3 regions of the Pseudomonas sp. MDT1-16 genome follow, and region 1 is predicted to be linked to each of the others. Evidence: predicted binding sites of a transcription regulator. Region 1 holds the regulator's gene; each other region holds the start of a gene.
What was found. The regulator sigma-54, encoded in region 1, starts transcription at its own class of promoters, with help from an activator protein. The targets are predictions, from matches to a motif close to ANTGGCATNNANNTTGCTNT.
Positions count from the first base shown of each region.

Region 2: ACYZT3_RS10265 (CmpA/NrtA family ABC transporter substrate-binding protein) is a predicted target of sigma-54. The motif match lies at 4,920-4,939, and genes of this name have one in related genera.
Region 3: ACYZT3_RS09985 (circularly permuted type 2 ATP-grasp protein) is a predicted target of sigma-54. The motif match lies at 1,712-1,731, and genes of this name have one in related genera.

Region 1 covers NZ_CM142717.1:1,243,952-1,251,556, reverse strand. The annotation lists gene ACYZT3_RS05535 (KpsF/GutQ family sugar-phosphate isomerase) at 1-900, shown strand, start outside; gene ACYZT3_RS05530 (KdsC family phosphatase) at 900-1,424, shown strand; gene lptC (LPS export ABC transporter periplasmic protein LptC) at 1,432-2,004, shown strand; gene lptA (lipopolysaccharide transport periplasmic protein LptA) at 1,991-2,539, shown strand; gene lptB (LPS export ABC transporter ATP-binding protein) at 2,539-3,264, shown strand; gene ACYZT3_RS05510 (RNA polymerase factor sigma-54) at 3,448-4,941, shown strand; gene hpf (ribosome hibernation-promoting factor, HPF/YfiA family) at 5,015-5,323, shown strand; gene ptsN (PTS IIA-like nitrogen regulatory protein PtsN) at 5,336-5,800, shown strand; gene rapZ (RNase adapter RapZ) at 5,803-6,660, shown strand; gene ACYZT3_RS05490 (HPr family phosphocarrier protein) at 6,676-6,951, shown strand; gene ACYZT3_RS05485 (ZIP family metal transporter) at 6,960-7,605, opposite strand, start outside.
Region 2 covers NZ_CM142717.1:2,284,620-2,292,224, forward strand. The annotation lists gene ACYZT3_RS10250 (protein kinase domain-containing protein) at 1-1,550, opposite strand, end outside; gene ACYZT3_RS10255 (nitrate/nitrite transporter) at 1,558-2,769, opposite strand; gene ACYZT3_RS10260 (ANTAR domain-containing response regulator) at 2,998-3,573, opposite strand; gene ACYZT3_RS10265 (CmpA/NrtA family ABC transporter substrate-binding protein) at 3,589-4,800, opposite strand; gene ACYZT3_RS10270 (quinone-dependent dihydroorotate dehydrogenase) at 5,030-6,049, shown strand; gene rmf (ribosome modulation factor) at 6,335-6,550, opposite strand; gene rlmKL (bifunctional 23S rRNA (guanine(2069)-N(7))-methyltransferase RlmK/23S rRNA (guanine(2445)-N(2))-methyltransferase RlmL) at 7,080-7,605, shown strand, end outside.
Region 3 covers NZ_CM142717.1:2,222,497-2,230,101, forward strand. The annotation lists gene speE (polyamine aminopropyltransferase) at 1-415, shown strand, start outside; gene ACYZT3_RS09975 (hypothetical protein) at 577-810, shown strand; gene ACYZT3_RS09980 (ribonuclease E inhibitor RraB) at 1,025-1,366, shown strand; gene ACYZT3_RS09985 (circularly permuted type 2 ATP-grasp protein) at 1,763-3,172, shown strand; gene ACYZT3_RS09990 (alpha-E domain-containing protein) at 3,185-4,135, shown strand; gene ACYZT3_RS09995 (transglutaminase family protein) at 4,132-4,941, shown strand; gene ACYZT3_RS10000 (c-type cytochrome) at 4,985-5,806, opposite strand; gene ACYZT3_RS10005 (acetyl-CoA C-acetyltransferase) at 6,388-7,593, shown strand.

The DNA.
Region 1 (7,605 bases):
CTGCCCCGTATCGACGCAGATTTCGTACGCGCTTGCGAGATGATTCTGGCCAGCAAAGGCCGCGTGGTCGTGGTCGGCATGGGCAAATCCGGGCACATCGGCAACAAGATCGCCGCCACCCTGGCCAGCACCGGCACCACGGCCTTTTTCGTGCACCCGGCCGAAGCCAGCCACGGCGACATGGGCATGATCACCCGCGACGACATCATCCTGGCGCTGTCGAACTCCGGCTCCACCCATGAAATCGTTACCCTGCTGCCACTGATCAAGCGTCTGGGCATTCAATTGATCAGCATGACCGGCAACCCTGAATCACCACTGGCGAAGGCTGCCGAGGTCAACCTCAACGTGCGCGTCGAGCACGAAGCCTGCCCGCTTAACCTGGCACCGACCTCGTCGACCACTGCCGCGCTGGTCATGGGCGACGCCCTGGCCGTTGCGCTGCTGGAAGCCCGCGGCTTTACCGCTGAAGATTTCGCCTTTTCCCACCCCGGTGGCGCGCTTGGCCGACGCCTGCTGCTGAAAGTGGAAAACGTCATGCACGCTGGGCAAGAGCTGCCACACGTTCAACGCGGCACTCTGCTCAAGGACGCATTGATGGAAATGACCCGAAAGGGCCTGGGCATGACGGCGATCCTCGAAGCCGATGGCAAACTCGCCGGGATCTTCACCGACGGCGACCTGCGCCGCACCCTGGACCGTGCCATCGATATCCATCACGCGACCATCGACGAGGTCATGACCGTTCACGGCAAGACTGCCCGTCCCGAGATGCTCGCGGCCGAGGCTCTGAAAATCATGGAAGACCATCGAATCAACGCGCTGGTGGTGGTGGACAAGGAGGACCGTCCGATCGGCGCCTTCAACCTGTCCGATCTGCTGCGAGCAGGAGTAATGTGATGAGCACCGACCTGTTGCAACGCGGCAAGAACATCAAGCTGGCGATTTTCGACGTCGATGGCGTACTGACCGACGGACGCCTGTACTTCCTTGAAGACGGCAGCGAATTCAAGACCTTCAACACCCTCGACGGCCAAGGCATCAAGATGTTGATGGCAGCCGGCGTGCAGACCGCTATCATCAGCGGCCGCAAGACCCCGGTGGTCGAGCGACGAGCGAAGAACCTCGGCATTCCACACCTGTACCAGGGGCGCGAAGACAAACTGGTGGTGCTCGACGAGCTTCTTGCCCAACTCAACCTAAGCTATGAGCAAGTCGCCTATCTCGGCGACGACCTGCCGGACCTGCCGGTGATTCGCCGCGTCGGCCTGGGCATGGCGGTGGCCAACGCCGCCAGTTTCGTCCGTGAACACGCCCACGGCATCACCCAGGCTCGTGGTGGCGAGGGTGCCGCTCGCGAATTCTGCGAATTGATCCTGCGCGCCCAAGGCCGCCTCGATGCGGCCAACGCCGCGTACCTGTGAGCCAACTATGCTGAGTAAAAAGATTCGCAAAATCCTGGTATTCGGTTGCATCGCAGCGATATTCGCGGCGGTCGGCTACTGGAACATCAGCCCGGAACGCTTCCTCGACCAGCCCGTGGCAAAGGTCGATGAAACCGCGATCGACTATTACGCGGTCAACGCCCACAGCGTGCAGTACCTGCCGGACGGTAAACTGCAATACGAAATGACGTCCGACAAGGTTGAACACCTGAAGGCGACCGAAGTGACGCTGTTGACCAATCCGGATCTGAACCTATTCCGCGGCACCCAATTCCCCTGGCACGTCCAGAGCGAACGTGGCGAAGTCAATCCGGATGGCACTCAGGTCGAACTGATCGACTCGGTGCGCATCACGCGTTTCGACGAGAAAAACCGCAAGACGCTGATTACCACCACCCGCATGACAGTGTTCCCGCAACAGCAATATGCGCAGACCGATCAACCCGTTAGAATCGACGGCGCTGGTGGTGTCTCGACTGGCAAGGGAATGAAGGCGTATTTGAAAGAAAGCAGGATACACCTGCTATCGAACGTAAGAGGACAGTATGAGGCTCGTTAAAACCCTCCCTATTTTGCTCGGCCTGAGCGCAGCACTGGGAAGCGTGAGCGCCTGGGCTCTGCCGGACGATCAACAGCAGCCTATCCGCATCCAGGCGGACGACGCCCAACTGGACGACAAGAACGGCATTGCCACCTATAAAGGTGACGTGATCATCACCCAGGGCTCGATGAAGGTCACCGGCAATACTGTGACGATGACCCGCACCCCAGCCGGCGATATCGACGTAGTGACTTCGGTGGGCAACCTCGCCTACTTCGAGCAACTGCAAACAGCAGGCGATACAAAGCCGGTTCAAGGCTATGGCGTCACTATCCAGTACCACGCCTCGCAAGACCGTGTCGTGCTGATCGACCGCGCCAAGGTCATCGACAAGGACGGCAACGTGACCCAAGGCGAGAAAATCGTCTATGACACCAACAAAAAGCTCGCCAGCGCCGGTCGCGCTACGGGCAGCAAGGTCACCGAGTCGCGTCCGCGGATCGACATGGTGATCCAGCCGAAAAAGAAAACCGAAGAGCAAAAGGCCCCGTAATGGCAACTCTGAAAGCTCAGCATCTGGCCAAGAGCTACAAGAGCCGTCAGGTCGTGCGCGACGTCAGCCTGTCCATCGACAGCGGTCAGATCGTCGGCCTGCTAGGCCCCAATGGCGCCGGCAAGACCACCTGCTTCTACATGATTGTCGGTCTGGTACAAGCCGATCAGGGCCGCGTACTGATTGACGATCTGGATGTCAGCCACCAGCCTATGCACGGTCGTGCAAAGGCCGGTATCGGCTATCTTCCGCAAGAAGCATCGATCTTCCGCAAACTCTCGGTAGCTGACAACATCATGGCAATCCTCGAGACCCGCAAGGAGCTCGACAAGACCGGTCGTCGCAAAGAGCTGGAAAGCCTGCTGCAGGAATTCCACATCAGCCACATCCGCGACAACCTCGGCATGAGTCTGTCCGGGGGTGAACGCCGCCGTGTGGAAATCGCCAGGGCACTGGCCACCAACCCGAAATTCATCCTCCTCGACGAACCATTCGCCGGCGTGGACCCGATTTCGGTGGGCGACATCAAGCAGATCATCTATCACCTCAAGGCCAAGGGCATTGGTGTGCTGATCACTGACCACAACGTTCGTGAAACCCTGGATATCTGCGAAACCGCCTACATCGTCAACGATGGCCAGCTGATAGCTGAAGGTGACTCTGCCACCATCCTGGCCAACGATCTGGTCAAGGAAGTGTACCTGGGCCATGAATTCCGCCTGTAAGCACTAAGGTGCCTGGCTAGTCGACCGAACGCTTGTCTCGATAAAAATGAATACTTTTTTATTGTTACAGCGCTCTAGGCAAACGTTGCAGTTTCAGGCATATAATTTGCTTATGTTTGGCGCTCCGGCGCCCTGTAGTGGATGGCGCATGTGCGCCGGCGAATAAGGTGTTAAGCCCCTGCCATGAAACCATCGCTAGTCTTGAGAATGGGCCAGCAGCTGACGATGACACCGCAGCTGCAACAGGCCATCCGCCTGCTCCAATTGTCGACCCTGGACCTGCAACAGGAAATCCAGGAGGCCCTGGAGTCCAATCCGATGCTCGAACGCCAGGAAGAAGGCGACGACTTCGATAACGCCGACCCCTTGGCCGACAAAGCGGAACAGCCACCCAACGCCGATGTTTCGGAACCCTCCTACCAGGAAACCGCCCCGACGGTGGACAACCTCGAGGAAGGTGACTGGAACGAGCGCATTCCCAACGAGCTGCCTGTCGACACCGCGTGGGAAGACGTCTACCAGACCAGCGCCAGCAGCCTGCCGAGTAACGATGACGACGAGTGGGATTTCACCACCCGTACATCGGCCGGCGAAAGCCTGCAAAGCCACCTGCTGTGGCAACTGAACCTGGCACCGATGTCCGACACTGATCGCCTGATTGCCGTGACCCTGATCGACTGCATCAACAATCAGGGCTACCTGGACGAAACCCTCGAGGAGATTCTCGAAGCCTTCGATCCGGAACTGGACATCGAACTGGACGAAATCGAAGCCGTCCTGCACCGCATCCAGCAATTCGAACCCGCTGGCATCGGCGCCCGCAACCTGGGCGAATGCCTGCTGCTGCAATTGCGTCAGTTGTCCGCCAAGACCCCTTGGCTGGTGGAGGCCAAACGCCTGGTCACCGATTACATCGACCTGCTCGGCAGCCGCGATTACAGCCAGCTGATGCGTCGCATGAAGCTCAAGGAAGATGAACTGCGCCAAGTGATTGAACTGGTCCAGAGCCTCAACCCGCGCCCAGGCTCGCAGATCGAGTCCAGCGAAGCCGAATACGTCGTTCCCGACGTGATCGTACGCAAGGACAACGAGCGCTGGCTGGTGGAACTGAACCAGGAATCCGTGCCACGACTGCGGGTCAATGCTCAATACGCCGGTTTCGTGCGCCGCGCCGACACCAGCGCCGACAACACCTTCATGCGCAATCAGTTGCAAGAGGCCCGCTGGTTCATCAAGAGCCTGCAAAGCCGCAACGAAACCCTGATGAAAGTAGCCACTCAGATCGTCGAGCATCAGCGCGGCTTTCTTGAATACGGTGACGAAGCCATGAAACCGCTGGTCCTGCATGACATCGCCGAAGCGGTGGGCATGCACGAATCGACGATTTCTCGGGTGACCACGCAGAAATTCATGCATACCCCACGGGGCATATATGAACTGAAATACTTTTTCTCCAGTCACGTCAGCACCTCTGAGGGCGGTGAATGCTCGTCTACGGCGATCCGCGCGATCATCAAAAAACTGGTTGCCGCGGAAAATCAGAAAAAGCCGTTGAGTGACAGCAAGATCGCTGGTTTACTGGAGGCACAAGGCATTCAGGTGGCTCGCCGCACCGTCGCCAAGTACCGCGAATCCCTCGGGATCGCGCCTTCGAGCGAACGCAAGCGGTTGATGTAGAGCCACGCCACAGCGTTCCAGTGGCAGGCATTTCTGCCTGCCGCTTTATGCACTGGCAACGAAGGAGAGCTGTATGCAAGTCAACATCAGTGGACACCAACTGGAAGTGACCGAACCTCTTCGCACCTACATCGGCGAAAAACTCGAACGATTAGAGAGGCATTTCGACAAGATCACCAACGTGCAAGTCACGATGACGGTCGAAAAGCTCAAGCAGAAAATCGAAGCCACGCTGCATATTCCCGGCAATGAAGTGGTCGCAAATGCGGAGCATACCGACATGTACGCGGCGATCGACGCACTGACCGACAAGCTGGATAAACAACTCAAAAAGCATAAGGAAAAGACCCAAAGCCTCCTCCAGGGCGCGACCGGTCGTTAACACTCCCAACCCATGATCCGACTTGAAAGCATCCTGACCCCCGGCCGTTCCCTCGTGAACGTGCCGGGCGGCAGTAAAAAGAAAGCCCTCGAGCAAATTGCCAACCTTATCCACCGCGAAGTGCCGGATCTGGCGATGCAGGATGTCTTCGAGAGTCTGGTCGCCCGTGAAAAACTCGGTTCCACCGGTTTTGGCAACGGCATCGCCATCCCTCACTGTCGCCTGAAGGGCTGCAACTCGCCCATCAGTGCCTTGATGCACCTCGACGCCCCCATCGATTTCGACGCCATCGACGGTGCCCCGGTTGACCTGCTGTTCGTTCTGCTGGTCCCGCAAGCTGCCACCGATGCGCACCTGGAGCTACTGCGCCAGATCGCCAGCATGCTCGATCGCAAGGAAGTGCGCGAAAAACTGCGCAGCGCCCCGAGCAATGAAGCCTTGTATCAGGTTGTCCTGGACGAGCAAAACGGTCAGTAATCATGCGCTTGATCATCGTCAGTGGCCGCTCCGGCTCAGGTAAAAGTACCGCGCTCGATGTTCTCGAGGACAACGGCTACTACTGCATCGACAACCTTCCCGCCGGCCTGTTGCCGGAACTGGCCGAACGCGCGTTGATTCACACCGAGCTGGCACAACCGCTGGTTGCCGTATCCATCGATGCGCGTAACTTGCCAAGTCACTTGTCGCGTTTTCCGGAGCTGCTGGAAGAAGTGCGCAGCCGGCATATCCAGTGCGATGTGCTTTATCTGGACGCCGACGAAGAAACCTTGCTCAAACGCTTCTCGGAAACCCGCCGGCGTCACCCTCTGAGCAATGCCAATCGCTCGCTGGCCGAAGCCATCAACGATGAAACCAGCCTGCTCGGGCCGATTGCCGACCTCGCCGATCTCAAAGTAAACACCACCAACCTGAACCTGTATCAGCTGCGCGATACCATCAAGCTGCGCCTGCTGAACCAGCCGGAGCCCGGTACTGCGTTTCTGGTGGAGTCTTTTGGTTTCAAGCGTGGCATGCCGGTGGACGCCGATCTGGTGTTCGACGTGCGTTGCCTGCCCAATCCCTATTGGAAGCCGGAATTGCGCGATCATTCCGGGCTCGATCAACCGGTCGCCGAGTACTTGGCGGCACAGCCGGATGTCGAAGAGATGTTCCAGGACATTTCCACGTACTTGCTCAAATGGCTGCCACGCTTCGCCGCCAGCAACCGTGCTTATGTCACCATTGCCATTGGCTGCACCGGCGGACATCACCGCTCCGTCTACCTGACCGAACGTCTGGGCCAGGCCCTGCAAAAAACCCTGAAGAACGTCCAGGTTCGCCACCGCGACCTCAGCTAAAGGATTCACACCGCGATGCCTGCTCTGGAAATTGAAATCATCAACAAACTGGGTTTGCATGCCCGTGCTTCTGCGAAATTCGTTGGCGTCGCCGGTGAGTTCAAGGATTGCACGATCCGGGTCGGACGTACTCCCGAGTCCATGGTAGACGGAAAAAGCATCATGGCCATGATGATGCTCGCTGCCGGCAAGGGAACAATAATTCACCTGAGCACCGAAGGTGAGCAGGCTGACGAAGCTTTGCAGGCTTTGGTGGATTTGATAAAGGACTACTTCGGCGAAGGTGGTTAAGCACTCGCTTAGGCGAGCGCTGTATCCATCACCATCATCAAGCAAAACCCGATCAGCAACCCAAGACTTGCAAGCTTGTCGTGACCATTGCGGCGCGACTCGGGAATGACTTCAGGGGTGACCACCAGCAACATTGCCCCGGCCGCCAGCGCCAACCCCAAGGGCAACAACAGTTCAGCCAGGCTCACCAGCCAAGCGCACAACAGCGCGAAGACTGGTTCGACCAGACCTGATGCAGCACCGATCAGGAACGCCTTGACCCGCGACATCCCTGCCCCGGCCAATACCAGCGCGATTACCAGACCTTCCGGCACATCCTGCAAGGCGATGCCCATGGCCAAGCTATCAGCGTCGGGCATGCCACCACCCGCCGACACACCAACCGCCATGCCTTCGGGGATGTTGTGGGCGATGATGGCAAACACAAACAACCAGATACGCGGTGGGATCACGGGCCGTTCCAGGGAGCCGACCCACATTTGCGGACTGGCTCCGGAGACCTTTCGATCCACCAGAAACAGCCCGAACGCACCCAGCATGATGCCGAAACTGATCAGTCCGCTGGCCGCCCAAGGCGTCAGCCCCAAGTTTTCAGCGGCGGAGATCCCGGGAACGATCAACGAAAAAGCTGTCGCCGCGAGCATCACCCCGGCC
Region 2 (7,605 bases), 1.0 Mb from region 1:
TGTCGCTCACCCTGTTCCAGCAGCAACAACCATTCTTCCGCCGTTTCAAATCGTTGACCCGGATCCACCGTCACGGCGCGCTCCAGACTTTGCGCAATCCATTCCGGCAGGTCGGGTCGATAGCGATTGGCGCTGACAGGAACCCCGAACCGGGGGCGCTGGAAGGCTTCGATTTCGCCGTAGGGATAATGCCCGGTGAGCAGGAAATACAAGGTCACGCCGACGGCGTACAGGTCCTGTTGCGGTGTCGGCGCTTCCCCGCGAAAGGCTTCCGGCGCGATATAGCTGGGCGTTCCGGGCAGGGCAGAAGGCTGATCTTCGGACAGGCCGGGGCAGTAGGCGAGGCCGAAGTCCAGTAGGCGTAATTCGCCGTCGTCCCCCAGCAGCAGGTTCTCCGGTTTGATATCGCGATGGAGAATTTGCCGTCGATGCAGCATGCCAACGGCTCGCAACAGGCGTTCGGCCAGATCCTGCCATTGCGGCAGAGGTAGCGGTCCGACATCTGCGTGCAACGCTGCCAACGTAGATCCGGAATATTCCCGCATCACGTAGTACAAATGCTGACGCTGACTGGCGGCATGGACTTCGGGGAAATGCCGCCCGGCCACGCGCTTGAGAAACCATTCTTCCGACAGCAACGCTTGCCCGGCCAAGTGATCGTCGCGCAGCGCGCCGGGCAAGGTTTTCAGCAGCCAGGGTTGTTGTTGCCCGTCGCGTACCCGATAGAGCAACGACTGCTGGCTCTGACCAAGGATCCCTTCGACTTGCCAACCCTCGAACGTCTGCCCCGGCTTCAGTGCTGGCGGCAGCGGCCATTGCTGCAAATGAATCAACGCATCGCCGATGCTTGTTTCACCGAGGGCATCGACCCGCACCAGCAAGGCACTGGCGTTATCCTGGCTGCCGGCCAGATGCGCCGCGTTGACCAAGGTCTGCGCAGCGCTGTTCAGATCCGGCTGATCGCGCAGAATCGCAGCAATGGCCGTGTCGCCCAGCACGGCCCAGATGCCGTCGCTGAGCAGCACGAAGCTCTCATTAAGGCGCAGTTCGCCATCGAGAAAATCCAGCACCAAATGCTGATCGAGTCCGAGCGCCCGCTTGAGCACATGCTGCATGCCGGGTTGGTCCCAGACGTGATCCTCGCTGACCCGCTGCAAGGTGTCGGCATGCCAGCGATAAACCCGGCAATCGCCGACATGGGCCAGGGTAAAACGCCTACCGCGTATGACCAAAGCACTGACAGTGGTCAGCAGCGGCTGCCCACCGCCGTTGGCCTGTAGCCAGCGATTTTGCGCCAGTAGCAGGCGATCCAGCGCTTGAGCGACGCCCCAGGTTTCCGGTGTGGCGTAGTAATCCAGCGCCAGGGCCTGCAACGTCGAGCGGGCGGCGAGGCCACCGTCGGCGCACTGGCTGACGCCATCGGCGATGGCGAAGAGGTAACCCTTGCTCGCTGCCAGCGCCGGGGCCGGGGTCACCAGGCGCAGGGCGTCCTGATTCTCCTCGCGAGGGCCGATGGCGCTGGCTTCGGCAAAACTCAGTTGCAGGCTCATTGAGGCGTCAGACCCGTGCAGCCGTCACGGCGGCCGAACCCCAGGTAGTTCTCCAGCGCCGTTTCACACCGTGCAGGCCGAACCAGGCGAGTACGCCGAGGCTGGCGAACAACCACAAGGCCAGTTGATAACTGCCGGTGCTTTGCTTGATCGCGCCCATGCCCGCTGCCAGTGCAAACCCACCGATACCGCCAGCCATGCCGATCAAACCGGTCATCACACCGATCTCCCGACGAAAACGCTGCGGCACCAATTGGAAAACAGCGCCGTTACCTGCACCCAAACCGAGCATGGTGCAGACGAAAAGTGCCAGCGCAGCGTAGGAACTCGGCAGATTGAAACCCACCGCTGCGATGCAGACTGCCGCCACCGTGTACATCCCCAAGAGGGTGCGAATGCCACCGAAACGGTCGGCCAGAGCGCCGCCCAACGGACGCATCAAGCTGCCGCCGAACACGCAGGCTGCGGTGTAATAGCCGGCGGTCACCGGGCTGAGGCCATATTGGTCGTTGAAATAGCCGGGCAGAGCGCTGGCCAGGCCAATGAAGCCGCCGAACGTCACGCTGTAGAAAAACATGAACCACCAGCTGTCGCGGTCGCCCAAGGCCTTGAAGTAGTCGGACATGGACTTGGCTTTTGGCCGCTCAGGCGCGTTTTTGGCCAGCCAGGCAAAGATGATGATGGTCAGAATCAGCGGGATCAGGGCGAAGCCGAACACGTTACTCCAGCCAAATGCCGCGGCCAGGACCGGGGCGAGCAGGGCGGCGAACACCGTGCCCGAGTTGCCAGCACCGGCGATGCCCATGGCTTTGCCTTGGTGTTGTGGCGGATACCATTGCGACGCCAGCGGCAGGGCGACGGCAAAGGACGCGCCGGCCATGCCGAGGAACAGGCCCAGCACCAGCGCCTGCTCGTAGCTGTGGATACCGAGTTTCCAGGCGCCGAACAATGCGCAGATGACGATCACCTGGCCAATCAGTCCGGCAGTTTTTGGCGACAGGCGATCAGCCAGCAAGCCCATCACAAAGCGCAGCACGGCCCCGGCCAGAATCGGCGTGGCCACCACCAGCCCGCGCTGTTGGGTGGTCAGGTGCAAGTCGGCGGCGATTTGCACCGCCAGTGGGCCGAGCACGTACCAGACCATGAAGCTCAGGTCGAAATAGAGGAAGGCCGCGAACAATGTCGGGGTATGGCCGGATTTCCAGAAGCTTGAATTCATCGCGCACCTCAGCTGTTAATAGTCTCGAGAAGGAGTCATGAGCTTGCAGGTGGGGCGCCGCATCGGCCGCACCACCGGCCCCGGTCTCTGGGGCCAAAACAAAAAAACGCCGCCACCGGATTCGCCATGGGCAAATGAGGTGAGCGACGTCTTTGTCGTAGGTGGGGCAACCGCCGTTGGTTACCTGTAGTGATTACCTAGCGAGATTTGTGCCAGGTTCAAGATCGGTTACCCGAGCAACTCGCTCATCGCGATGATCTGTTCCGCCACCTGGATCAGCTTCTGCTGCCGGCTCATCGCCTGGCGGCGCATCAAGGTGTAGGCCTCTTCCTCGTTGCAGTCCTTCATTTTCATCAACAGCCCTTTGGCCAGTTCGATACGCTTGCGCTCGGCCAGTTGCTGGTCGCGGGCGTTGAGTTGGGCGCGCAGGGCCTGGTCGCTTTCAAAACGTGCCATGGCGACGTCGAGAATCGGCTGCAAGCGCTGTGCGTGGATGCCTTCGACGATGTAGGCACTGACCCCGGACTTGATCGCCTGACGCATCACATCGGGGTCATGTTCATCGGTAAACATCACAATCGGCCGCGGTTGGTCGCGGCTCACGAGCACCACTTGCTCCATCACATCGCGGCTCGGTGACTCGGTATCGATCAAAATCACATCCGGACGCACCGTTTCGACGCGCGCAGGCAGATCGATGGTCAGGCCCGACTCATCGATCACCTCGAACCCGGCTTCGGTCAGCGCCGCCTTCAGGCGACCGACTTTCTTCGCGGTGTCGTTGATCAGCAGGATACGCAACATATTCGCAGTCTCCTGTCAGCGGCTGGCGAGAAGGGGCGAGCTGTCGCTCAGGGCGTGCAGCTTGAAACTGCGGGCATATCCGGCCGGGTCCGAGCCGTCCCAGACCTTGCCGTCGATCAACTGGCTGCTGCGCATTTCCTGACCCGGGGCGGCGACACCCACCGCCGTGGCGGCCTCTCGATACAAGTCTAGTTGCTGGACCTGACGGGCCACGCCCAGATAGTCCGGGTCATCGCGCAACAAACCCCAGCGGCGGAACTGGGTCATGAACCACATGCCGTCGGACAAGTAAGGCAGGTTGACTTCGCCGTCCGCATGGAACCGCAGGGAATGCGGATCCTGCCAACGATTACCGAGGCCATCGGCGTAGTCACCGAGCAGCCTCGGCGCGATGCAGTCGAGTGGCGCGTCGAGGTATTCGGACGCACTCATCAGCTTTGCGGTGCTGCAGCGATTTTCCGTGCTTTGTTCGATGAAGCGGCTGGCTTCGAGTATCGCCATCACCAGCGCCCGGGCGGTGTTGGGGTATTGCTCGACAAACGCGCGGGTGCAACCGAGGACTTTTTCTGGATGATCGGGCCAGATGGTCTGGGTTGTGGCCAGGGTGAACCCCAGGTTCTGCTGCACCGCGCTGGCGGACCATGGCTCGCCGACGCAGAAACCATCGATGCGACCGGCTTGCAGGTGCGCGACCATTTGCGACGGCGGCACCACCACGCTGTTGACGTCCTGCAGCGGATGGATGCCCTGACTCGCGAGCCAGTAATACAGCCACATGGCGTGAGTGCCCGTAGGAAATGTCTGGGCGAAAGTGAGTTTTGGGCGACTTTGGTGCACGTGCCGGTCGAGTGCTTCAGGACTGGTCACGCCCAAGGCCTGTAAGCCATGGGAGAGATTGATGCTCTGGCCATTCTGATTCAGGCCCATGAGCACCGCCATGTCGGTCGACGCGACACCGCCGATGCCCAAATGCACGGCGTAGATCAAACCGTACAGGCTGTGGGCGGCGTCAAGTTCGCCACTGACCAGTTTGTCCCGCAGGCTGGCCCAGGACGGCTGGCGCTTGAGGTTCAGGGTCAGGCCATAAGGTTGCGCGAAGCCCTGCGTGGCCGCGACCACCACGGAGGCGCAGTCGCTGAGGGCCATGAAGCCGAGGTTGATTTCGGTCTTTTCCGGGGCATCGCTGCCGTTGACCCAGGCCAGAGGGTTGGCTGGAACTTCAATCATCTGTAAACACCTTCCATAAAAAAGCGCCGTACCGGGCTGCTTGCCAGAGCAAGGCCAAGTGACGACGCCTTTGTCTTTCGACTCATCCCGCCGTTGGCATGAGTGCTGATGTCAGTGACGATGCAAGGCATATGCCATCGCTCACTGATTTTGTCGCGCGCCTCGCCTGCAACCTCGATGCCCGGCTATAATCGCCGCCACTTTTCGTAGCCCAGAGTCAAAGCCGCCCATGTACACCCTGGCCCGTCAGCTGTTGTTCAAACTTTCCCCGGAAACCTCCCACGATCTGTCCCTGGACCTGATCGGCGCGGGCGGGCGTTTGGGCCTCAACGGCTTGCTGTGCAAGGCACCGGCGAAAATGCCGGTGACCGTCATGGGCCTGGACTTCCCGAACCCGGTAGGTCTGGCGGCCGGTCTGGACAAGAACGGCGCGGCCATCGACGGGTTTGCCCAACTGGGTTTTGGTTTTGTCGAAATCGGCACCATTACGCCACGTCCGCAACCGGGCAACCCTAAACCACGGATTTTCCGTCTGCCGGAAGCCGAGGCGATCATCAACCGCATGGGGTTCAACAACCTCGGTGTCGATCACCTGTTGGCCCGAGTGGCGGCGGCCCAGTACAAGGGTGTGCTGGGTATCAATATCGGCAAAAACTTCGATACCCCGGTTGAGCGGGCGGTCGACGACTACCTGATCTGTCTGGACAAGGTCTACGCCCACGCCAGCTACGTGACGGTCAACGTCAGCTCGCCGAATACCCCGGGCCTGCGTAGCCTGCAGTTCGGCGATTCGCTGAAGCAATTGTTGGCTGACCTGGCTACGCGCCGCGCAGAACTGGCGCTGCGCCATGGCAAACATGTCCCACTGGCAATCAAGATTGCGCCGGACATGACCGACGAAGAAACCGCTCAGGTCGCGCAAGCGCTGATCGAAACCGGGATGGATGCGGTGATCGCCACCAACACCACCCTGAGCCGCGTCGGCGTTGAAGGCATGGAGCACGGCGACGAGGCGGGCGGTCTGTCCGGCGCACCGGTTCGCGACAAGAGCACCCACACCGTGAAGATGCTGGCGGCAGAGTTGGCCGGTCGCTTGCCGATCATCGCCGTGGGTGGCATTACCGAAGGCAAGCACGCGGCTGAGAAAATCGCTGCGGGGGCGAGCCTGGTGCAGCTCTATTCCGGCTTCATCTATAAAGGCCCGGCGCTGATTCGTGAATCTGTAGACGCCATCGCCGCCTTGCGCTGACTTGTAGCAGCTGCCGAGCACCGCGAGGCTGCGTTCGGCTGCGAAGCAGTCGTAAAACCAGCATGCGCGGTGTACCTGTAAGACCTCAGTGCCTGACTTAACGACTGCTTCGCAGCCGAACGCAGCCTCGCGGTGCTCGGCAGCTGCTACAGGGGAATGTGTGGGGAGCAGGCATAAAAAAGGGCTCCTCGAAGGAGCCCCTGGGCCGGAGCCCGCCGCCCGGATGGGGCGTGCGTGGTAAGTCGTTACATAATCAGATTGTCGTGTCGGAGTGTGTGCCCTGCGTTAGCCGACGGCGTGAAGTTCGTTGAGTCTATGGATTCCCGCAGTGCCGGTCATACCGTCCCAATTGTCGCCGCGTCCTTCTCGCCAGCCGTTAATCCAGGCTTGGCGTACCGACGGTAGAGTAAATGGGCAAAGCTCACGGGATTTGCCACCAACGCCATATTGATATCCGCGCAAAAATGCTCTTTCCAACGGATCACGCTTAAGTCTTCTCATAGGGTGTTGCCCTCACTTGTTGACTGTATTAATCGCGTTGACCTCAATCGAGGTCTGGCAGAAAAACTCCTGCCGTTGGGGCTCGCTGCCGGCGTCGCGAGCCAAGGTGTTGACGTCATTGCGGCGTCAACCTGAGTTGAGTTCTAACCAATGCGTCACATCGAGGGAATGATCGTTTTGTCATAAGGACGTAACTATTAAGGTGGTATGGCCATAAGTAACACGATGTTGTCCCGTGTTTATTGGCAAAACCCCGGTATGATCGGCCCTGCGCTGCAGGATGTATTGAACACCTAAGTGAGAATGCCTCCTGTTGAGCAGGGGGACTATTCGACGAAGGGTCGAGTTATGACATTTTGTTGCATCAACTTTTTTATCTGCCTTTGCATCTAAGCTCTTTTAACCCGAGCAGCAAGGGTGGAACGGCACACCTTCGTGCCACGCGGGCGCTCTTTTAGAAAAGCGCCTGATTGAAAACCGGGCCGGCAATGCGTTGTCGGTTCACTTAGCCAAAGGCTCTGAAATTCCAATGTCCGATCAATTCGAAATCTTCCTCACTTGCCCAAAAGGCCTTGAAGGCCTGCTCATCGAGGAAGCCATCGGGCTTGGCCTTGAGGAAGCGCGTGAGCACACCTCTGCCGTGCGCGGCATGGCGACCATGGAAACCGCTTATCGCCTGTGCCTGTGGTCGCGTCTGGCGAACCGGGTGCTGCTGGTGCTCAAGCGTTTCCCGATGAAGGACGCTGAAGACCTCTATCACGGCGTGCTGGATATCGAGTGGCAAGACCACATGCTCAACGACGGCACCCTGGCCGTCGAGTTCAGCGGTCACGGCTCGGGCATCGACAACACCCATTTTGGTGCCTTAAAGGTCAAGGACGCCATCGTCGACAAACTGCGCACACCGCAGGGCGACCGCCCATCCATCGACAAACTCAACCCGGACCTGCGCATTCACCTGCGCCTGGACCGTGGTGAAGCGATTCTGTCCCTCGACCTCTCCGGCCACAGCCTGCATCAGCGCGGCTATCGCTTGCAGCAGGGCGCGGCGCCGC
Region 3 (7,605 bases), 980 kb from region 1:
CGACGTGATCATTTCCGATTCCATCGACCCGATTGGCCCGGGTGAAGTGCTGTTCTCGGAAAACTTCTACCAGGCCTGCCGTCGCTGCCTGAACGAAGGCGGCATTCTGGTGACCCAGAACGGCACGCCGTTCATGCAAATCGAAGAAGTCAAAACCACCGCGGGGCGCCTGCGCAGTCTGTTCCCGGACTGGCACTTCTATCAGGCGGCCGTGCCGACCTACATCGGCGGCGCCATGACCTTCGCCTGGGGCGCGACGAATACCGCCTATCGCAAGTTGTCCCGCGAAACCCTGCAGCAGCGTTACGCCGGCAGCGGCATCATCACCCGCTACTACAACCCGGAAATCCACATCGGCGCCTTCGCCTTGCCGCAATACGTCCTGCAGGCTGTGAACAAACCTAGCAACGACTAATGGCACGCAGGTCGGAAAGGGTCGCCCCGGTGTAAAACACGTCGGAGGCGACCCTTTTTTCATGCTTCACTTATAGAGAGAGGGTCCGGTTGAACGATTGGCCGGGGTACAAGGTCGAGATAGTGGTAAACCCATCCGCGGGTTTTATCGAGGAGGCACCGATGCAAAAGTGGAAAGTCACTTTCGTTGATGATCACGGTGAGCAAGTTGACGAGGTGTTCGAGAGCGATGAATGCCCGAACAACGAGCAAGCCGCGAAACTCATTCGCGCCCGGCGTCTGCCTGTGGCTGCCGAACTGGACCTCAACGATCTGGAAGGGCGCGCCGATGATCCGACTGTCAAAAGTCTGAAAACCCAGAACAGCATTGAAATCCTCAGCATTACTCCCGTCTGACACTCACGTTGTCACATTCACAACCAGGCCTTGGCAGCGGCTCTCTCTTGGGGCTACTCTGCAAGCGAGATCAGCGAACGGATCGCTAAGGTCTGGTCTTGTCAGCTACATGCTTGCTTCCCACCGGCAATGTTGTTGCCGCATCGCTCGCCCCATTCGGTGGCGAGTGCCGGGAATACGGAAAGTCTATCCATCAGTCTGAGGGGGACGTTTCATGAGCACAGCCTATCAAGAAGACATCAGCAGCAGCGTGTTGCGCCGCATGAAAGAAGGCGGTTTTGACTTTTCACGATTTCATCCCATCGAGTTCTACGCCATTTTCCCGGACGAGGAGCGGGCGCGCAGGGCGGCGGGGCATTACTGTGGTGAATCCTTGAATGCACAAATCAGCGTGCGCGACGACGGCGCGTGGTACCTGGAACTGAGCAAAGTGATGTACGCCACTTATGACGGCATCGGCGACTTTGAGCAGGATTTCGAGGCGGTGGTCGAGCCTTTGGGCGGCATCATCGAAGGATGGGGCGTCAAGCAGGAGGTACGAGGGCTACTCGCATAACCTTATGAACAGTAACAACACTCAGCAACGGCTGACCTCAGGGTTGGCCGTTTTCGTTTTCGCGGGGCAGAAAACGTACCTGGCAAAACCCTGAAACAAGAATCCGGCACAAAAAAGCCGCCTGAGCAGGCGGCTAAAGGGAAGAACGATCAGTTTTCCAGCGAATGCGCGGATTATCCGCATCGACTCCCGAGCAGTGAAATCAACGCTGGCTATGCTGGAGATAGACGACAACATTGCTTCGCAATGAAGCGGGGGCGATCAGGTGCGGGCATTTACCGCACAGGATTGGTGCGGTGCGTGCAGTGCGATTATCCAACTGATTGATATCAAAGCGTTTATGCCGATGGCACGGGCTTTGCGAAGCCCAGATGTCCGGGTGACAAGGAGTACGGCATGATCCGCACCTATTTTGATGAGATGTACGATGCCGGCGGCCAGGTCCGCCCGCATTATCGTGAGTTTGCCCGTTGGCTGGCCGAAACGCCTGACGAACTTTTGGCACAACGGCGACGCGAGGCCGATCTGTTATTTCATCGCGCCGGGATTACGTTCACGCTCTATGGTGATGAGCAAGGGACAGAGCGCCTGATTCCCTTCGACACCATCCCCCGCAGCATCCCCGCCAGTGAATGGCGAGTCGTCGAGCGCGGCTGCATTCAGCGGGTCAAGGCGTTGAACATGTTCCTCGCCGACCTCTATCACGAGCAGCGCATCATCAAGGCCGGCATCATCCCGGCCGAGCAAGTGCTGGCCAACGAGCAATACCAGTTGGCGATGCAAGGGCTCGATCTGCACCGGGATATCTATTCCCACATCTCCGGTGTCGATCTGGTACGCGATGGCGACGGCACGTACTACGTGCTCGAAGACAATCTTCGTACACCGAGCGGCGTCAGCTACATGCTCGAAGACCGCAAGATGATGATGCGCCTGTTCCCCGAATTGTTCGCGGCGCAACGCATTGCCCCCATCGACCATTATCCGAACCTGTTGCTCGATACCCTGAAAAGCTCCAGCCCGATCGATAACCCCAGCGTGGTGGTGCTGACGCCGGGCCGTTTCAACAGCGCGTTTTTCGAGCATGCATTCCTGGCGCGGGAAATGGGCGTTGAGCTGGTGGAAGGCGCGGATCTGTTCGTGCGGGACGACAAGGTCTTCATGCGCACCACGGACGGGCCGAAAGCCGTCGACGTGATCTACCGTCGCCTCGACGATGCGTTCCTCGATCCGCTGGCGTTCAACCCGGACTCGATGCTCGGCGTTCCAGGGCTGCTGTCGTCGTACCGCTCCGGCAACGTCGTGCTGGCGAATGCTATCGGTACCGGGGTCGCGGATGACAAGTCGGTGTATCCATTCGTCACGGACATGATCCGTTTCTACCTGGATGAAGAGCCGATTCTGAAAAACGTGCCGACGTGGCAGTGTCGTAATCCCTCCGAACTTTCCCACGTACTGGCCAATCTTCCAGAGTTGGTGGTCAAGGAAACCCAGGGCTCCGGCGGTTACGGCATGCTGGTGGGGCCGGCGGCGACGGCGGCGGAAATCGAGTCTTTCCGCGCGCGGATCAAAGCCAAGCCCCATGCGTACATCGCGCAACCGACGCTGTCACTGTCGACCTGTCCGACCTTTGTCGAAAACGGCATCGCTCCACGCCACATCGACCTGCGTCCGTTTGTATTGTCTGGCCGCGAAACCCGGGTTGTGCCCGGCGGTTTGACCCGTGTTGCCCTGCGCGAAGGCTCTCTGGTGGTGAATTCGTCCCAGGGTGGCGGAACCAAGGACACCTGGGTGGTTGAGGATTGAAGGACGCCAGCCATGTTAAGTAGAACTGCCTCGGATTTGTATTGGATGTCGCGTTACCTGGAGCGGGCGGAAAACCTCGCACGGATGCTCGACATCAGTTATTCGCTGTCGCTGATGCCGCAGGATGGCCGTGGTGATGGCCTGCATGAACTTGCCATGCCATTGCTGATTACCGGCACCCTGGACGATTACCTGGAGCGCCACGGCGAATTGCACGCCGAACGGCTGCTGCATTTCTTCGCCCTGGACGCGGCCAACCCGGCGAGTATCTACAGCTGCCTCGGCGCCGCGCGGGCCAGTGCCCATGCGGTACGTGGGCGAATCACCGCCGACATGTGGGAAAACATCAATGCCACCTGGCTGGAAATTCGCGGGATAGCCGATCAGGGGTTGAGTCGCTACGGCATGAGCCGTTTCTGCGAGTGGATCAAGGAACGTTCCCACCTGTTTCGCGGCGCATCCTACGGCACCATCATGCGTAACGACGCGTTCCGCTTCATTCGTCTGGGGACGTTTATCGAAAGGGCTGACAACACGTTGCGCCTGCTGGATGCCCGCTACGAAATGGCCGGCGATCAGGCCGAAGCGGTCAGCGATGGCACGGCGCACGCGTACTACCAGTGGAGTGCTTTGCTAAGGGCGTTGTCCTCTTTCGAGGCCTACACCGAAATCTACCGCGACGCCCCCGGCGCCCGGCATGTGGCAGAAATGCTGCTGTTGCGGGCCGATGTCCCGCGTTCCCTGCGCGCCTGCACCGAAGAAATTGACCAGATCCTCGCCCAACTGCCGGGGGCCAACGGTCGTCCTGCGCAACGCCTGGCCGCGGAAATAGACGCACGCTTGCGCTACACCGGTATCACCGAAATTCTCGACGAAGGCCTGCACGCCTGGCTGACCGAGTTCATCCCGCTGGTGCGCCAGCTGGGTAACGCCATACACAGTTCCTACCTGGAGGCTGCATGAGACTTTCCATTAGCCACGAGACCACCTATCACTACGAAGATCAGGTGCGGGCGAGCATCCAGTACTTGCGACTGACACCCCACGACAGCGAGCGCCAGCATGTGCTCAGCTGGCAGCTCGACCTGCCGCGCCCGGTGCGCGCGCAACTCGATCCGTTCGGCAACATCCTGCACGTGCTGACCCTGGATGAGCCCCACGAGGCGATCATCATCGGCGCGCGTGGGCAGGTGGACATCGACGAATTGCGTGAGGCGGAGCATGAAAGCCAGTCGGCGCTGCCGTTCCTGCGTTTCACGCGCTTGACCGAAGCCGATGAAGCGCTGCGTACGTTCGCCGAGAAAGAATGCAAGCAACGCCGGAATCGCACGGCGCTGATCGACTTGATGCATGGCTTGAACCAGCACATGACCTACACGCCGGGCTCCACCGAAGTGGACACCAGCGCTGCTCAGGCCTTCGCCGGGCGTTCGGGCGTCTGCCAGGACCACACCCACGCGTTTCTCGCCTGCGCTCGCAGCCTGGGCATTCCTTCGCGTTATGTGTCGGGTTACTTGTACAGCGAGAACAGCGAACACCTGGCCAGTCACGCCTGGGCGGAAGCCTGGCTCGATGACGCCTGGTACAGCTTCGACGTGACCAATGAATTGGCGAGGCCTGAGCGTCATCTGAAACTGGCGGTGGGTCTGGATTACCTGGATGCCTGCCCGGTGCGAGGCATGCGGCGGGGCGGAGGTTGCGAGCAGATGCATGCGAAAGTGTTTGTGTCACCGACACCGATGCCGGTGATCTCCGTCCAGCAGCAATAATCCCTAACACGATCGTTCCCACGCAGAGCGTGGGAACGATCGGTCAGGGTTTAACTTTGCGCCCAGCCATATGCTTCAAATACCCCACCAACATTTCCAGATCCCCGTCCGGCAACACCGTCGCCGAGAACCCGGGCATTTTCGCCTGCGGCCACTGACGCAAACTCTGCGGGTCACGAATGTAGCGCTTAAGGAAATCCGCACCAAAGTACTCGGTCGGGTTAAACGGAATATTCAGATCAGGCCCAAACTGCGCATCCCCGGCACCATTCAATCGATGACACGCCAGGCAATTCTTCTGAAACAGCGCAAAGCCCTTGTTCACCGGATCGTTGGCTTTAAGCGCCGGATCGGGCAGCAGGGTAGGGAAGCGCTCGGCCACCGGTGCCATGCGCTTGATGCTCGCCACCTGAAATGGCCATTGCTCGGGGCTGATGTCGCCCGCCTGCGGATCGGTCCAGACCAGATAGAACGGTCCGGCGCCGGGCTTGCCTTCCGACAGCGCTGGCCACGGCTTGGTGGACTCTTCAATTGCCAACCATGCGCGCGCACCCTGGGTATTGAGCAACGGCGCAGCCGACAGTTCTGCGGCAAAACCATCCAGGGCGACAGCCTGTAGATGATCTTCAGGCTTGATGCCGGTCAACAACGCAGCCAACGGAACAGCGTGATAGCTCATGTCCCGTTTGTAGGAAACGTCGTTGCTGATCGTGATGGTCTGAACCTGAGGATGCTTGAGCAATTCCTCGGTTTGCCAGGTGCGACTGCTAGCGCCCAACTCAAGGTCCAGCTGTGCAGCAGACAGAGGCGTACTGAGCAGCAAGGCCCCGAAAAGAATGAGCGTTTTCAAGTGACCGCCGTCCATGTCGTGGAAGTGCCGCAAAGGTTGGCACACCCACGCTGGCCCGGGTAGCGAGCCCGTCACATTTTAATAGGGCGATATAAAATCTGTCGCTAAGTCAGCCGATCACCTTGGTCAGGTTCGGCAAAATCAACAACAGCGTAGTGGCGAATAGAATGAGCCCGGCTTGACGTACTTTCGATTGTTTGAACATGGCTTGACCGCCTTTATTGTTATTTCCTGATGCCTGCCTGCATTTCTCCATGACGGCAGAGCGTTGCACTTCCTGTTTGACGAGCGCCTCGGCAAAACCCGACGACAACTTCGTACAAGTTCACCTTAGAGCCCGCGTCACGCTTGGTTTAGATCCATTTCGTATGGGCGTCATACAAATTGCTCTTAAAATGGCATGAGGCCTATTGCCAGCTTCTTGGGCGCCCGTTTGCTAGACAGCTTGGTGTCCTGAATCGGTTAAAGCGGTGGTTGACTACCGTCCGTCTGAGCGCGTCCGTCAACGTCAGTGAGCGCTGCGGTCATTGAATCCATGGGCGCTCGGCCTAAGGTGGGAACTCTGTATTTGCTCCCCGCCCAGGTTCGAGGACGTCATGACCCAAGCTTTGATTTTCGACGCGTTACGTACGCCCCGCGGCAAAGGCAAGGCCAACGGCGCCTTGCACAGCGTCAAACCGGTGAACCTGGTCGCCGGGCTGCTAAAGGCGCTGCAACAGCGCACTTCCCTTGACACCCGTCAGGTTGACGATGTGGTGCTTGGCTGCGTGACGCCCATCGGCGACCAAGGCTCAGACATTGCCAAAAGCGCGACCCAGGTGGCCGATTGGGACGTCAGTGTGTCGGGTGTACAGATCAATCGCTTCTGCGCATCGGGGCTGGAGGCAGTGAACCTCGGCGCGATGAAAGTGCGTTCCGGCTTCGAAGACCTGGTGGTGGTCGGCGGCGTCGAGTCCATGTCCCGCGTGCCGATGGGCAGCGATGGCGGTGCTTGGGCACTGGACCCGCAAACCAACTTTCACAGCCATTTCACCCCTCAGGGCGTGAGCGCTGACCTGATCGCGACGCTGGAGGGTTTCAGCCGTCAGGACGTCGATGCCTATGCGCTGCACTCCCAGCAAAAGGCTGCGCGGGCGAGGGCCGACGGTTCGTTCAACAAGTCGCTGGTGCCGGTGCAGGACCAGAACGGCATCATCCTGCTCGATCACGATGAATTCATCCGCGCCGAATCGACCCTGGAAGGCTTGGGCACGCTCAAGCCGAGCTTCGAAATGATCGGGCAAATGGGTTTCGACGCCACCGCGATTCGGGTCTACAGCCATGTCGAGCGGATTAACCACGTGCACACGCCGGGCAATAGCTCCGGCATCGTCGATGGCGCAGCGCTGATGTTGATCGGTTCCGAGGCCAAGGGTCGGGCGTTGGGCTTACAGCCACGGGCGCGGATCGTTGCCACCGCAGTCACCAGTACCGATCCGACTATCATGCTCACCGGCCCCGCACCGGCTACCCGCAAGGCGTTGGCCAAGGCCGGGTTGCGGGTCGACGACATCGACCTGTTCGAGGTCAACGAAGCCTTCGCCTCGGTGGTGCTGAAATTCATCAAGGACATGGCGATTGACCCGGACAAGGTCAACGTCAACGGCGGCTCTATCGCCATGGGCCACCCGCTGGGGGCCACCGGCTGCGCAATCCTCGGCACGTTGCTCGATGAACTGGAAACCCGGCGTCTGCGCTATGGCCTCGCGACGCTGTGTGTCGGCTGCGGCATGGGCATTGCCACCATCATCGAACGCCTCTGAGCCCCGACCTTA